Regions from separate parts of the Streptomyces sp. NPDC110618 genome, predicted to be linked through region 1. Evidence: riboswitches for the same ligand, from Rfam matches in the RefSeq annotation. Region 1 holds a riboswitch; each other region holds the start of a gene.
What was found. Region 1 has a riboswitch for cyclic di-AMP ahead of ACZ7L7_RS22615 (transglycosylase family protein). Riboswitches for the same ligand answer to the same signal wherever they lie in the genome.
Positions count from the first base shown of each region.

Region 2: another riboswitch for cyclic di-AMP. It lies ahead of ACZ7L7_RS09115 (transglycosylase SLT domain-containing protein); the one in region 1 lies ahead of ACZ7L7_RS22615 (transglycosylase family protein).
Region 3: another riboswitch for cyclic di-AMP. It lies ahead of ACZ7L7_RS28525 (C40 family peptidase); the one in region 1 lies ahead of ACZ7L7_RS22615 (transglycosylase family protein).

Region 1 covers NZ_JBVKBN010000013.1:93,796-98,510, forward strand. The annotation lists gene ACZ7L7_RS22600 (DUF501 domain-containing protein) at 1-433, opposite strand, end outside; gene ACZ7L7_RS22605 (FtsB family cell division protein) at 462-938, opposite strand; gene eno (phosphopyruvate hydratase) at 1,034-2,314, opposite strand; gene ACZ7L7_RS22615 (transglycosylase family protein) at 2,702-3,388, opposite strand; cyclic di-AMP (ydaO/yuaA leader) riboswitch at 3,393-3,573, opposite strand; gene ACZ7L7_RS22620 (transglycosylase family protein) at 3,750-4,715, opposite strand, start outside.
Region 2 covers NZ_JBVKBN010000004.1:74,113-78,827, forward strand. The annotation lists gene ACZ7L7_RS09110 (HAD family hydrolase) at 96-917, shown strand; gene ACZ7L7_RS09115 (transglycosylase SLT domain-containing protein) at 936-1,409, opposite strand; cyclic di-AMP (ydaO/yuaA leader) riboswitch at 1,413-1,607, opposite strand; gene ACZ7L7_RS09120 (polyprenyl synthetase family protein) at 2,301-3,311, shown strand; gene ACZ7L7_RS09125 (LolA family protein) at 3,812-4,715, shown strand, end outside.
Region 3 covers NZ_JBVKBN010000019.1:122,108-126,822, forward strand. The annotation lists gene ACZ7L7_RS28505 (8-amino-7-oxononanoate synthase) at 1-909, shown strand, start outside; gene ACZ7L7_RS28510 (DUF397 domain-containing protein) at 1,012-1,239, opposite strand; gene ACZ7L7_RS28515 (helix-turn-helix domain-containing protein) at 1,249-2,115, opposite strand; gene ACZ7L7_RS28520 (ATP-binding protein) at 2,328-2,786, shown strand; gene ACZ7L7_RS28525 (C40 family peptidase) at 2,948-3,421, opposite strand; cyclic di-AMP (ydaO/yuaA leader) riboswitch at 3,425-3,620, opposite strand; gene ACZ7L7_RS28530 (hypothetical protein) at 3,972-4,277, opposite strand; gene ACZ7L7_RS28535 (ATP-dependent Clp protease proteolytic subunit) at 4,285-4,715, opposite strand, start outside.

The DNA.
Region 1 (4,715 bases):
GCCCGGCGGCCAGCGAGTGCGCCACCAGGACGTGCAGGCACTTCACCCGGTCCGGCATACCGCCCGCGCTGGGGAAGCCCTTCAGCTCCTCGATCTCGTCCCGGCGCCGGATGTAGTCCTCGTGCGCGGCGCGGTAGGCGGCGGCCAGCTCGGGATCGGTGGCGAGCCGCTCCGTCATCTCCTTCATCACGCCCTCCGCCTCCAGCGTGCCGATGGCGGAGTTCGCCTTGGGGCACGTCAGGTAGTACAGCGTCGGGAAGGGCGTGCCGTCCGGCAGCCGGGGCGCCGTCTCCACCACGTCCGGCTGCCCGCAGGGGCACCGGTGCGCGATGGCGCGCAGCCCGCGCGGCGGGCGGCCGAGCTGCTGCTGGAAGGCCGCGACGTCCGCGTCGGTCGGCTGGGTGCGCGGCGTGGTGGGCGGGGGCGTTTCCATAACAGTGTTTACAGTCTTTCGTCTCTGTCTATCGGTCGGCGGCGTCGGACTTGTCGACCCCGTCCCAGACATTGGCGTACCAGGCACGGTCGGCGGCGCCCTGGTCGGCGCGGGTGCGCTTGACGGCGTCCGGGTCGATCACCACGTACCCGGTCTCGCCCGGCAGCACGTAGTGCAGCCGCTCCCGGATCCGCTGCTCCGCGTACGCGTCGTCCTTCCAGCGTGCCTTGAGGTCGCGCAGGTCCTCCACCCGCTGCCGGGCCTGCTCCCGCTGCTGTTCCAGCTCGGCGATCTCGGCGCGCTGGGCGACGTACTGCCTTATCGGGTAGGCGAGCGCGACGACCAGGGAGCAGACGACGAGGGCGAGCAGCGCGGCGCGGCCGGTCAGCCGGGAGCGGCGGGCCTGCCGTTTGGTCTGGGAGCGGTAGACCCGGGCCGCTGTCTGCTCCCCGAGCAGCCTGATCCTGGTCGCGGTGGAGAACCGGTCCCGGTCCTTCACGGCCATCTGCCCCGCCTCCCGTTCCACACGCGTACGTCCCCGCACACGGTACGGGACCGAGTACGGGGACGTACGTACGACTGGCTACCCCTGGGCGGTGATCAGCCCTTGAAGCGGGGGAACGCCGAGCGGCCGGCGTACACCGCGGCGTCGTCGAGGATCTCCTCGATGCGCAGCAGCTGGTTGTACTTGGCCACGCGCTCGGAGCGGGCCGGGGCGCCGGTCTTGATCTGGCCGCAGTTGGTGGCGACGGCCAGGTCGGCGATGGTGACGTCCTCGGTCTCGCCGGAGCGGTGGGACATCATGCACTTGAAGCCGTTGCGCTGGGCCAGCTCCACGGCGTCCAGGGTCTCGGTGAGCGAACCGATCTGGTTCACCTTGACCAGGAGGGCGTTGGCGGTGCCCTCCTCGATGCCGCGGGCGAGGCGCTCGGGGTTGGTGACGAACAGGTCGTCGCCGACCAGCTGGACCTTGTCGCCGAGCTTGTCGGTGATGACCTTCCAACCCGCCCAGTCGTCCTCGAACAGCGGGTCCTCGATGGAGACGAGCGGGTAGGCCGCCACGAGCTCCTCGTAGTACTCCGTCATCTCGGCGGCGGAGCGCTCCTTGCCCTCGAAGAGGTACTTGCCGTCCTTGTAGAACTCGGAGGCGGCGACGTCGAGGGCGAGGGCGATCTGCTCGCCGGGGGTGTAACCGGCCTCCTTGATGGCCTCAAGGATGAGGTCGAGGGCCTCGCGGTTGGAGCCGAGGTTCGGGGCGAAGCCGCCCTCGTCGCCGAGGCCGGTGGACAGGCCGCGGCCCTTCAGCACCTTCTTGAGGGTGTGGTAGACCTCGGTGCCCCAGCGCAGCGCCTCGGAGAAGGACTCCGCGCCGATCGGGGCGATCATGAACTCCTGGATGTCCACGTTGGAGTCGGCGTGCGAGCCGCCGTTCAGGATGTTCATCATCGGGACGGGCAGCAGGTGGGCGTTGGGGCCGCCCAGGTAACGGAAGAGCGGGAGGTCGCTGGCCTCGGAGGCGGCGTGGGCCACGGCGAGCGAGACGCCGAGGATGGCGTTCGCGCCGAGGGAGCCCTTGTTGTCGGTGGCGTCCAGGTCGAACATGGCCTGGTCGATCAGGCGCTGCTCGGTGGCGTCGTAGCCGACCAGCTCCGGGCCGATCTGCTCGATGACGGCGAGGACGGCCTTCTCGACACCCTTGCCCTGGTAGCGGTTCGGGTCGCCGTCGCGAAGCTCGATGGCCTCGAAGGCTCCGGTGGAGGCACCGGAGGGAACGGCGGCACGACCCGTGCTGCCGTCGTCGAGGCCGACCTCGACCTCGACCGTGGGGTTGCCTCGGGAGTCCAGGATTTCCCGGGCTACGACGACGTCGATGGACGGCACGAGCATCTCCTTCATGGGATGTGACGCTTGAAGTGCGGGGCACGTGAGCCTTGCGACTAGAGCCTAACCGCCTGAGGGACTTCGGCCAGCCGACCGACCGTCCCGTGGACAAGGACAGACGGTACCCATTGTTTCTTCGCGGAACAAAGGATCGGTGGTGTGCGCAACGAAGCGGGCCCGGTAGCGGGAGGGCTTCGGCCTTCGGCCGTGGGACGGCTTCGGCAGCGGGACGGCTTCGGCAGCGGGGGGCTTTCGGCAAAAGCCCCGCCCCGGTGCGTACGGGGGAACACGCACCGGGGCGGGGAGCCCGTGGGGACGGGGGTGGCCCTCACGGGGCCTCCAGTATGGAGGAGGCCGGTATGAGGGACCTGTCGTCCGGCTATGGGATTACTTGAGGTGCAGCTGCTGACCGGGGTAGATCAGGTCGGCGTCCGCGACGATGTCCTTGTTCAGCTTGTACAGCTTCTGCCAGCCGCCCTTGACGTCGTGCTCCTCGGCGATGGTGCTGAGGGTGTCGCCCTTGACGACCTTGTACTCGCCGTCACCCTTCTTGACCTTCTTGCCGGTCGGGGTGGTCACGGTCGTCTGGGCCTTCTTCTCGGCCTTCTGGGTCTTCTGCGCCGGACGCTCGGCGGTGCGGGAGGCCGGCTGCTCCTCGGTGGCACGCGGCGCGGGGGTGGTGGCGGCGGCGCCGGTGTACGGCGTGCTCGACAGGTTCACACCGCAGTGCGGCCAGGCACCCTTGCCCTGACCGGCGAGCACCTTCTCGGCGATCGCGATCTGCTGGGCCTTGCTGGCCTGGTCGGCGGTGGCGGCGTACTGCGTGCCGCCGTACGCGGCCCAGGTGGAGGCGGAGAACTGCAGACCGCCGTAGTAGCCGTTGCCGGTGTTGATGGACCAGTTGCCGCCGGACTCGCACTGGGCGACGGCGTCCCACTCGGAGGCGGTGGCGGCGGAGGCGTTGCCGGCCGCCATCAGCGGGGCGGCGACGGCGGCGCCGGTGACACCGGCGATGGCGATGGCGCGAGTGGCCTTGGACGGACGACGGTGCTTGCCCTTGCCGGAAAACAGCATGGATCGATCCCCTCACCGACGCCTGCGAGGTGAGCTGTCGGGTTCGGGCCGGTTGAGTTGCCCGGCCGCGCACTCGTGCGGTGCGCGGCTTCACCCCTAGCCGGTGCCGGCGGTCGAGTTGCCTCAACTGCCGGTCCCGGCACTTACCTTGGGTCCCCCGCTCCTGCCTACGGCGCTTGACGCGACGACTGTTCCCGTACGGCCGCTGGCAGGATTCGGCGTTGCGGCAGCCGGGGCTCGTGTTGGCGAGCGGTCCTGACCGTAGACACGCGATCCGCGGAATTTCAAAGACGATCAGGGCTTCTGAGACTCATCCCACACTGTCGCCAAAACGGGCATTCAGCACCAAACGTGACGTCAACTACTGCTGGTTTTCGACCGTTTCGCCCTCAAGATCAAGGGTCTGACCGGGGATGATGTGGTCGGGGTCGGCGCCGATGGTCTCCTTGTTGGCGGCGTAGAGCCCGCGCCATCCGCCGTCCACCGCAAAGGAGTCGGCGATACCCACGAGGCTGTCGCCGTCACGGACGACGTACGAGTCGTCGGCGGCGCTCTCGTCGGCGGGCTCGCCACGGTGGCGGCCGGTACCGGCGCCCGTTTCGGTCTCAATGAGGGCGGAATCACCATCGGTTAGACCGGAGCTGTCCGAGTTGTCACGACCTGGGGTGCCCGTGAGGTCGCCCTCGGCCCCCTGGGAGGGGTTGTTCTCGGACGTGTTCGAGGGGTCGCCAGACTCCGCCGAGTCTGATGATTCCGCATCTTCGGTGGACTTGTCCGACTTGGTGGAGTTGTCTGCACCCTGGGAGTCGGACTCGTTCGCGGAACCGCCGTCGACGGAATCCAGCACATCGGACGAGCCGGACGAGTTGGATGAGTTGGACGAACCATCTGATCTGGATGAATCGGAGTTACCGGGCGAAGCGGACTCACTCTCGTCGACACCCGTGTCGACATCGGCCGCATCCGAGTCGGCCTCAAGACCGGACAGCGGGCCACAGGTCGGCCAGGCGGCGAGACCCTGGTCGGCGAGGATGCGCTCGGCGACGGCTATCTGCTGGGAGCGGCTGGCCTGGTCGGCGCTGGGCGCGTACGTCGTACCGCCGTACTGCTCCCAGTTCTCCTGGGTGACCTGGAGGCCGCCGTAGTAGCCGTTTCCGCTGTCCTCGCTCCAGTAGCCACCGCTCTCGCACTCCGCCACCCGGTCCCAGGTGGTGCCGTCGGCGGCGCTCGCGCCGGATGCGCCGAGCAGCGGGATGGCGATGGCGGAGCCGGTCACTCCGGCCGCGACGAAGAGGGCCGGAGCCTGGCGGGGGCGACGGTGACGACC
Region 2 (4,715 bases), on a different contig from region 1:
AAAGGGAGTTGGAGGGGCGCGCGGGGCTTGTGCGGGCGCCGGGGACGTCCGGTTCGCGCTGAGTCGGCGGGGCGTGGTGTCCGTATTCTCTGATCATGGCCGCACCCCTCGCATATTCACTCATCGCCACCGACCTGGACGGCACGCTGCTCCGAGGCGACGACACGCTCTCCGACCGGACGCTGGCCGCGCTTTCGAGGGTGGCGGCCGCCGGAGCCCGGCACCTGGTGGTGACCGGCCGACCGGCGCCCAGGGTGCGCCCGCTCCTCGACGACCTGGGCAGCGGGGGGCTCGCGGTGTGCGGACAGGGCGCGCAGGTGTACGACGCCGGCGCGGACCGTCTGCTGTGGTCGGTCACCCTGGACCGGGAGCTGGCCGAGACGGCGCTCGGCAAGATCGAGGCCGAGGTGGGGGAGGTGTACGCGGCAGTCGACCAGGACGGCGTCGACGGGCTCACGCTGATCGAGCCGGGGTACCTGATGCCGCACCCCACACTGCCCGCGGTGCGGGTGGGACGGCGTGACGACCTGTGGTGCGAGCCGATCAGCAAGGTGCTGCTGCGCCATCCCGAGCTGTCCGACGACGAGTTGGCGGCGACGGCGCGCTCGGTGGTCGGTTCGCTGGCGAACGTCACGATGTCGGGGCCGGGGACCGTCGAACTCCAGCCATGCGGCATCACCAAGGCGACGGGGCTCGCCCTGGCCGCGGACTACCTCGGCCTGGGCCCGGAGCGGACGATCGCCTTCGGTGACATGCCGAACGACATCCCGATGTTCGACTGGGCCGCGCACGGCGTCGCGATGGCCAACGCGCACCCCGAACTCAAGGCGGTGGCCGACGAGATCACCCTGTCGAACGAGGACGACGGCATCGCCGTCGTCCTCGAAAGACTGCTCAGGGAAGGGGCCGCGGCCTAGCGGGCGCCCCCCGGGCTGCTAGTACGCGCCCCACACGTTGTCGATCGAACCGTAGCGCTTGGCCGCGTAGTTGCAGGCGGCGGTGATGTTCGCGACCGGGTCGTACGGGTCGTAGGAGGTGCCCGGCACGTGGTACGCCATGAAGGTCGGGTCGATCACCTGGAGCAGGCCCTTGGAGGGGGTGCCGGCGGCGGCGTTGGAATCCCAGTTGTTGATCGCGTACTGGTTTCCGGAGGACTCCCGGATGATGTTGCGGTAGATGCCGTTGTAGCTGCCGGGGATCCCGTGGTCCGCCATGACCTGCAGGGACGCGCGGATCCAGCCGTCGAGGTTGTTGGCGTACCCCAGCGAGGCGGCGGTGGTGGCGGTCGGGGTGGCCGCGGAGGCGGTGGTGGCGCCGAGCAGCGGGAGGGCCAGTACGGCGGCTCCGGTGCCGAGGACGGCGAGCTTGCGGGCGATACGGCGGGGGCGGCGCTGAGCGGCAGCGGGCATGGCGAAGTTCCTCTCCGGCGCCTGCGAGGTGAGCTGTCGGGTTCGGGCGGGAGCTGCCCGGCCGCACGCCCCTCAAGGCGCGCGACTTCACCCCGAGCCGTTCCGGCACGTCCGCAGACGCCCGGCCCGGCGACTTACCTGGGTCCCCCGCTCCTGCCGTACGAAGTTCTCTCGGGTGAAGCCGGGCGGCGGCAGGATTCGGCGTCCGCCCGACAGGCCGGGAACGTATGCGAGAGCACATGTCCGAAACAAGTACCGGATTCACATATTCACGGATTTGATCTTCGTCCAGGAGGTTTGCGGCGGGCTGCGATTTGCGTATGCCAAGGGTCAACTCGCCGACAGGGAAAGGGTTTCGGCCCGCTTCGGAGTGCCGCCCGCTGGGGTGCCCGCGTGAGTCACGTCACCCCGAATCGCAAGAGTGAGCAAAACGGGCAATAGGCCTAAGGAGCCTCAATAGGGCTGTATTGGTGGGTCGTTCGCGGAACTGCCTCCGTGGAGCCGCTTTCGCGGAACCTCTGCGGTGGTGCGCGTCGTTGTCATGGTGATCGTCTGTGGGGCGGGCCGCAGCGATCGCCTTGAGTGACCCGGGGGCCAGGGTCGCGGTGCGGTGCGGAGGGAGTCGCAGCCACCCCGGGCGAAGCCGTGTCGACCCCGGTTCGAGACGCGCTCCACTACTGCCGAGTAAATCGATTTCCACGTAAATCGATGAATATCAGTCCTTATCAGGTGATCAAAAACATAACCGGCGTGATCCCATACCGCCCGTCGTGGACGGGCGGGCGGCATCGGTGATCGAAACCTGACCGGATACGCTGACTTGAGTGAAGGCAGCGACCTATCGACAAACCGCGTAATCACCGGTAGACACCAGCAGACAGGAGACCCCTCGTGACCGTCGTCGGGCCGTTCGGGCTGAGCGTGCGGGACCAGGCTCTGGAAGCCGATGTCCAGGCCGGATTGGCGGCTGTCGAGGAGGGTCTTCTCGAAGCCACCAAGAGCGAGGTCCCCTTCATCACGGAGGCCGCCCAGCACCTCGTGCGCGCGGGCGGGAAGCGGTTCCGGCCGCTGCTCGTGATGCTCGCGGCACAGTTCGGGGACCAGTACGCGCCGGGCATCGTGCCATCGGCCGTGGTGGTGGAGCTCACCCACCTGGCGACGCTGTACCACGACGACGTGATGGACGAGGCCGAGGTCAGGCGCGGGGTGGCCAGCGCCAACACCCGCTGGGGCAACTCCGTCGCCGTCCTCACGGGTGACTTCCTCTTCGCCCGCGCCTCCCACATCCTCGCCGACCTCGGTCCGGAGGCGGTCCGGGTCCAGGCCGAAGCCTTCGAGCGGCTGGTCACCGGGCAGATCCTGGAGACGGCGGGCCCGCAGGACGGGCGCGACCCGGTGGAGCACTACCTCGACGTGCTGGCCGGCAAGACGGGCTCCCTGGTCGCCGTGTCCTGCCGCTTCGGCGCGATGATGTCCGGCGCCGACGAGACCGTGGTGGACGTGCTCACGCAGTACGGCGAGCGGCTCGGGGTCGCCTTCCAGCTCGCGGACGACGTGCTGGACATCGCCTCCGACTCGCACGAGTCCGGCAAGACCCCGGGCACCGACCTGCGCGAGGGCATCCCCACCCTGCCGGTGCTGCGGCTGCGCGAGCGGGCCGAGCGGCTCGGCCTCGCGGAGGACATCGCCCTGTGCGAGCTGCTCGACTCCGACCTGAGCGACGACACGCGGCACGCGGAGGCGCTCGCCTCGCTGCGCGCCCACCCGGCCCTGGAGCAGGCCCGGCGCGACACCGTGCGCTACGCGCAGGACGCCCGCGCCTCGCTCGCCCCGCTGCCCGAGTGCGACGCGAAGGCCGCGCTGATGGAGCTGTGCGACGCGGTGGTGCACCGGGCGGGCTGACGTGATGCGTCCGGCGGGCGGACGGGTGCACCGGGCGGGCTGACGTGATGCACCCGGCGGGCGGACGGGTGCACCGGGCGGGCTGACGTGATGCACCCGGGCGGGCTGACGTGATGCGCCCGGCTGTCGGCGTGCCGCTCGCCCGGCGGCTGCCGCCGGCGGACGTGGTGCACCACCCGGGCCGACTCCCGTGCCGCACCACCCGGGCCGACCCCCGTGCCGCAGCGCCGGGCCGACCCCCGTGCCGCAGCACCGATGAGGACCGATGAGGGCGGTGTCTCCGTCGCAACCCCTACGGGTCGGGGGAGACACCGCCCTTCCGTGTCATACCGCAGGTGTACACGGAGTTGAGCCCGCGGTCTGACGATTCACGGCCGCCGATTTGGTCAGATGGTGACAACGGAAAACACCACTCCTCACCGATTCGGGTGAGAATGGCGGCTACGGGCTGGACGCACGGGAGTTGGCAGGCCGCCGCCGACGACGGAGGTAAGGCACACATGGCACCGTACGGATCCGACGACACCACCACCGCGGACGAGAACGACGACCTGCGCTCCGGACGGCGCAAGGCCGCGCGGTACGTCGTGCCGGTCGCGGTGGTGGGGGTGGCGGCGGCGACCATCGGTCTCGTCCCCGCCCTCGCCAGCTCCGGTGACCCCGACCTGCCGGAGATCAGCGCAGAACAACTCATCCAGAAGATCGCCGAGTCCGACGTACAGCAGCTGTCCGGGACCGTGAAGATCAGCACCGATCTGGGGCTGCCGGACCTCGGCGGGCTGGAGAGCGCGCTGACGTCCGGGGCGATGGGATCCGGGGAGGGCGGTTCGTCCGCCGACCCGTCCACGAAGCTCACCGAGCTGGTCAGCGGCTCGCACACCCTCAGGGTCGCCGCCGACGGCCCCGACCGGCAGAAGATCTCGCTGCTCGGCAAGGCCAGCGAGTACAGCCTCATCCACAACGGCAAGGACGTCTGGGGCTACGACAGCGAGACCAACGAGGTCTTCCACGGCACCGCCGAAGAGAGCGGCAAGCACGAGGAGGAGGTCCCGGCCACGCCCAAGGACTTCGCCGAGGAGGCCCTGAAGGCGGTCGACGACACCACGTCCGTCACCGTCGACGGCACCGCGCACGTCGCGGGCCGGGACGCCTACCGCCTGCTGATCGAGCCCAAGCAGTCCGGCACCACGGTCGGCGCGATCACCGTGGCGGTGGACGCCAAGACCGGTACGCCGCTGAAGTTCACGCTCACCCCCTCCAGCGGCGGCGCCGCCGTGATCGACGCCGGCTTCACCCAGGTCAGCTTCGCCAAGCCGAACGCCTCGACCTTCGACTTCACGCCGCCCAAGGGCGCGAAGGTCACGGAGGAGGACGAGGCCGTCAAGGAGGAGCGCGCCGGGAGGG
Region 3 (4,715 bases), on a different contig from region 1:
GAACTCCACGGGGAGCTGGAGCGCGAGCTGGCGGACTTCTGCGGCTTCGAGGCGGCGCTGGTCTTCTCCTCCGGCTACGCGGCCAACCTCGCCGCGGTCACCGCGCTCGGGCCGCACGGCTCGCTGATCGTCTCCGATGCGGGCAACCACGCCTCGCTCATCGACGGCTGCCGCCTGGCCCGCGGGACGACCCAGGTCGTCGCGCACGCCGAGCCGGACGCGGTGCGCAAGGCGCTGCAGACGCACGACGGCCCGGCGATCGCGGTCTCCGACACCGTCTTCTCGGTGGACGGCGACGCGGCCCCGCTGGCGGGTCTCGCCGAGGCGTGCCGGGAGTACGGCGCGGGACTGGTCGTCGACGACGCGCATGGGCTGGGGGTGCTGGGCGACGGCGGCCGGGGCGCCCCGTACGCGGCGGGCCTCGCGGGCGCGGACGATGTCGTCGTCACGGTGACGCTGTCGAAGTCACTGGGCAGTCAGGGCGGGGCCGTGCTCGGCCCGGCCCGGGTGATCGACCATCTGGTCAACGCGGCCCGGACGTTCATCTTCGACACGGGCCTGGCGCCCGCCGCGACCGGTGCCGCCCTGGCGGCCCTGCGGCTGCTTCGCCGGGAGCCGGAGCGGGCGGCACGGGCGCGAGCGGTGGCCGGTGAACTGCACGCCCGCCTGACGGCCGCGGGTCATCAGGCGGTACGTCCGGACGCCGCGGTCGTCTCGGTGCGCGCGCCCTCCCCGGAGGAGGCCGTGCGCTGGGCGGCGGACTGCCGGGCGGCGGGCCTGGCCGTCGGCTGTTTCCGTCCTCCTTCCGTGCCCGACGGCATCTCACGTCTGCGACTGACCGCCCGTGCGGATCTCACGGACGGTCAGATCGCACGCGCTGTTCGGATCATCGGCGAGACACGACCATGAGTCGGCGTGACACGGCCCTGCCGCCGCGGCTGCGGAACTGATCGAAATTGATCGGAAGTTGATCGCGAATTGCTTGAGGTCCTCAGGCCTTGATGGAAGTCCTCAGGCCTTGACCGCGGTCGTGAAGTCCGCCCAGCTCTCGGGGGAGAAGAGCAGCGCGGGTCCGGCCGGAGCCTTGGAGTCGCGTACGGCGAGCAGCCCGGCCCAAGGTCCGGTCCGCGGCCGAGCGGTCTCCACGCAGTTGTTCGCGCCCGTGCTGTAGCTGCTGCGCAGCCAGTGCACGGCTGGTAGATCGGTACTGGAAGGAACGTGCCGAGGCAGTGCAGACATGGTGCCTCCTTACGCGCCGTCAGCTATCCCGGCGATGTAATCCAACGATTCCTCGGGCGAAAGGGCGTGGATCTGAAGGGTGGTGAATGCCTCCGTGTACGCCTGGAGGTCTTCTTTCCGCTCCAGGTAGAGGCTACTCGTCAAGTGGTCGAGAACAACCACATCCAGATCAGAGGTGCGCGAAAATGAGAAGACTACGAAAGGCCCTGTGATGCCGATGTGCGCCCCCGCAGTGAACGGCAGCACCTGCAAACGCACTTGAGGCAGCCGCCCCGCCTCCACCAGCCGCCACAGCTGCCGCGCCATCACCCCGGGCCCGCCGATCCTCCGGCGCAGGACCGCCTCGTCCAGAACGGCGCTGAGCTCCAGCGGGGGCCGGCCGCGCAGGACGTCCTGCCTGGCCAGGCGCACCTCGACCAGCGCGTCCAGCCGTTCGTCCGCCTCGTCCAGGCCGCCCACCGCGGCCCGGGTCACCGCGCGCGCGTACTCCGGTGTCTGCAACAGCCCCGGCACCACCGAGGTCTCCAGTGTGCGCATCGCGGTCGCCTGGGACTCCAGGCTGATGAAATCCCGGTAGGTCGGCGGCAGCACCCCCCGGTACGCGTGCCACCAGTGGTGTCGTCCGGCACCGTCGTCGGACCCCGCCAACACCAGGAGCAACTCCCGCAGTTGCTCGTCCCGTACGCCATAGGCGTCGAGGAGTAACCGCACATCGGCCGGTTTCACCCCGCTGGCGCCGGTCTCGATCCGGCTCACCTTGGACTGGTGCCAGCCCACCAGACGCGCCGCCTCACCGCTGGTGAGACCCGCACCGGTGCGCAACGCACGCAGTTCGGCGCCCAGCTTTCGGCGGCGTACCGCGGGACCGTGCTGCATGCGCTCCTCCTTACTCCAACCGGGCCGCCCAAATACGGTCTCGCGTAGCAGAGTTCACCGCTTTGAGCGACAGATATATGCATATCTTGGTGGATCGGCACCGTGACCGGCGCGGTAATGGCAGTCTGGCGACGAAGCACCAGTCCGGGACCGTACTCGAACCATCCGCTCCGTGTCGGACTGCGGTCCCGTGGGAAAGGGACGACGTCGCCATGGCAGACCATCTGGAAGCATCCGTCACTCTGCCGAGCGATCCCGCCTCGGTCTCCGCGGCCCGCGGCTATGTGGTCAGCACCCTCGCGGAATGGGGGCTGCCGGCCGAGACGGACGCGGCCGACACCATCCGGCTCATCGTCTCCGAACTCGCGACCAACGCCGTCCAGCACACCCTGGGTCAGTCACCCACCTTCACGGTGGACATCGAGTTGCACCATGACGAGCAGTTGCGCATCGGGGTGACCGACAGTCATCCCCGGTTCCCCAGGCGCCTGCCCGCCGCCGTCCAGCAGGACAACGGCCGCGGACTGGTGATCATCCGCTGGCTCACCGCCGAGTGCGGCGGCCGGCTCAGAGTCCGGCCGACCCGCGAGGGCGGGAAGACGGTCTCCATCGAACTGCCCTGGACGGTCCCGGCCCGCCCGGTCACCGCGGCGGGGCAGCAGGAGCCCTGAAACTCCGTCGGAACGCCTGAAAAGCCCCCTGAAAGCCCTCTGAAAGTCCCCCTGGGAAGGCCCCTGGGAAGTCCCTTGGGAGGGAAGTCCCTGCAAAGCCCCCTGAACAGCCCTCAGGGCGACGGCGCGTCAGGGCGCCGCCGCCCCTGAGAACCGCCCGGTCAGCTCACCCGGCCGTACCAGACGCTCTTGGTCCAGATCTTCTGCAGCCGCACCACGTCACCGGTCTTCGGGGCGTGCCAGATCTTCCCCTTCCCGGCGTAGATACCGACGTGGTAGACGTTCGACCCCGAGTGGAAGAACACGAGGTCACCCGCCTTGCGGTTGCCGGCGGAGATGTGGCGCGTCTTGTTGTACTGCTGGGCCGCCGTACGAGGCAGCTTCTTGCCCGCCTTCTTGTACGAGTACAGCGTGAGCCCGGAGCAGTCGAAGCGGTGCGGCCCCACGGCACCCCACTTGTAGGGGGATCCCTTCTTCGAAGCCGCGACCTTCAGTGCCTTCGACGCCGGAGTGGCAGCGGCCGCCTCGGAGGCGAGGCCGGGAGCCACGATCGAGCCGCCGACGGCGGCGAGGGTGAGAGCCGAGGCCGTACCGGCCCGGACCATCAGCGACGGGACACGATTGAGCGCAGTCATGCGCAACCCTTCGTCAGCCGCCTGTGAAGGATGACCTGTCGGATTCGGGCTGGCGAAGTTGCCCGGCCGCTGAGAGCGGCTTCACCCCAAGGGCTGCTCGGTGCGCGGAGACTCCGCACCGGCGACCCGTCGTGCTTGGGTCCTCCACTCCTGCCGATCCACTCCTGTCGACCGGTCATCCGGGCGGCGGCAGGACTCGGCGTCCGCCCGGACCGCCCCGCCGCTGTGGCGGGGGCTTGTCGTCAGACAGGGATCTTGGCTCACCGATGTCCGAAAATCCCAATGGAACCGGGGATTTGTGGTGTTACTCACCACTCATCCGTTCGGGTGGACACTGCTCCATTCGAACTACCGTCCAGGCGTTGGGGGATGCCCGGACCAGGCACGGAACGTCTCTTTCGGTTCCGGCGCTACGCGCGTTGCGCAACCCCGGCGGGCCGGAAAAAGGACACGCGACTACGCCAACAGTGGGTACGTCGTTCGGTCCGTTTCAACTCAGGTCCGGACGACTCGACATGGCGAGGAGCCGCCCGCACCCCTCTCACGTGCGTCAACTGTCCGAGCGCGGAGGAACCGTGACGCGAGCCGTGCGGCGCTCCCCGTCCAGCACGCGCAGCGCACGCGCCAGCGTGGGGGCATGCAGCTCGGTCTCACCGCGCTGATGCATGAGCGCCAGCGCGTCACGCAGTTCGGTCGCGCGGGACACGAGTGCCTGGGCGGCCCGCAGCCCGCCGTAGGTGTCGGTGCGGCGCGTGGGGTTGATGTGCCCGAGCAGATCGACCACGTCGAGGTAACGGTCGATCAACTCGGCCTCGGCGCGCGTCAGCGCGGGCAGCGGCGGAAGGTCCGGCAGCATCCGCGGCTCACCTCGTGCCCGGGGTGGTGCTCTTGCGACTCGGCACGATCCGGTCCACCAGCCCGTACGCCAGGGCCTCCCGCGCGTCCAGCACCTTCTCCCGCTCGATGTCGGCGCTCACCTGCTCCCGGCTGCGTCCGGTGTGCCGGGCGAGCATCTCCTCCAAGCGGGCCCGAATCCGCGTCAGCTCCGCGGCCTGGATCACCAGATCGCTCGCCTGCCCCTCCACCGGCCCGGGCAGCGTGGGCTGGCCGAGCGTCACCCGCGCGTCCGGCAGCGCGGACCGCTTGCCCGGGGTCCCGGCCGCGAGCAGCACCGCCGCGGTCGGCCCGGCGTGGCCCAGCAGGACCGTCTCCACCTCGCAGCTGACGTACCGAAGCGTGTCGTAGACCGCGGACATGGCGCTGAACGGGCCGCCCGGGGAGTTCACGTACAGCG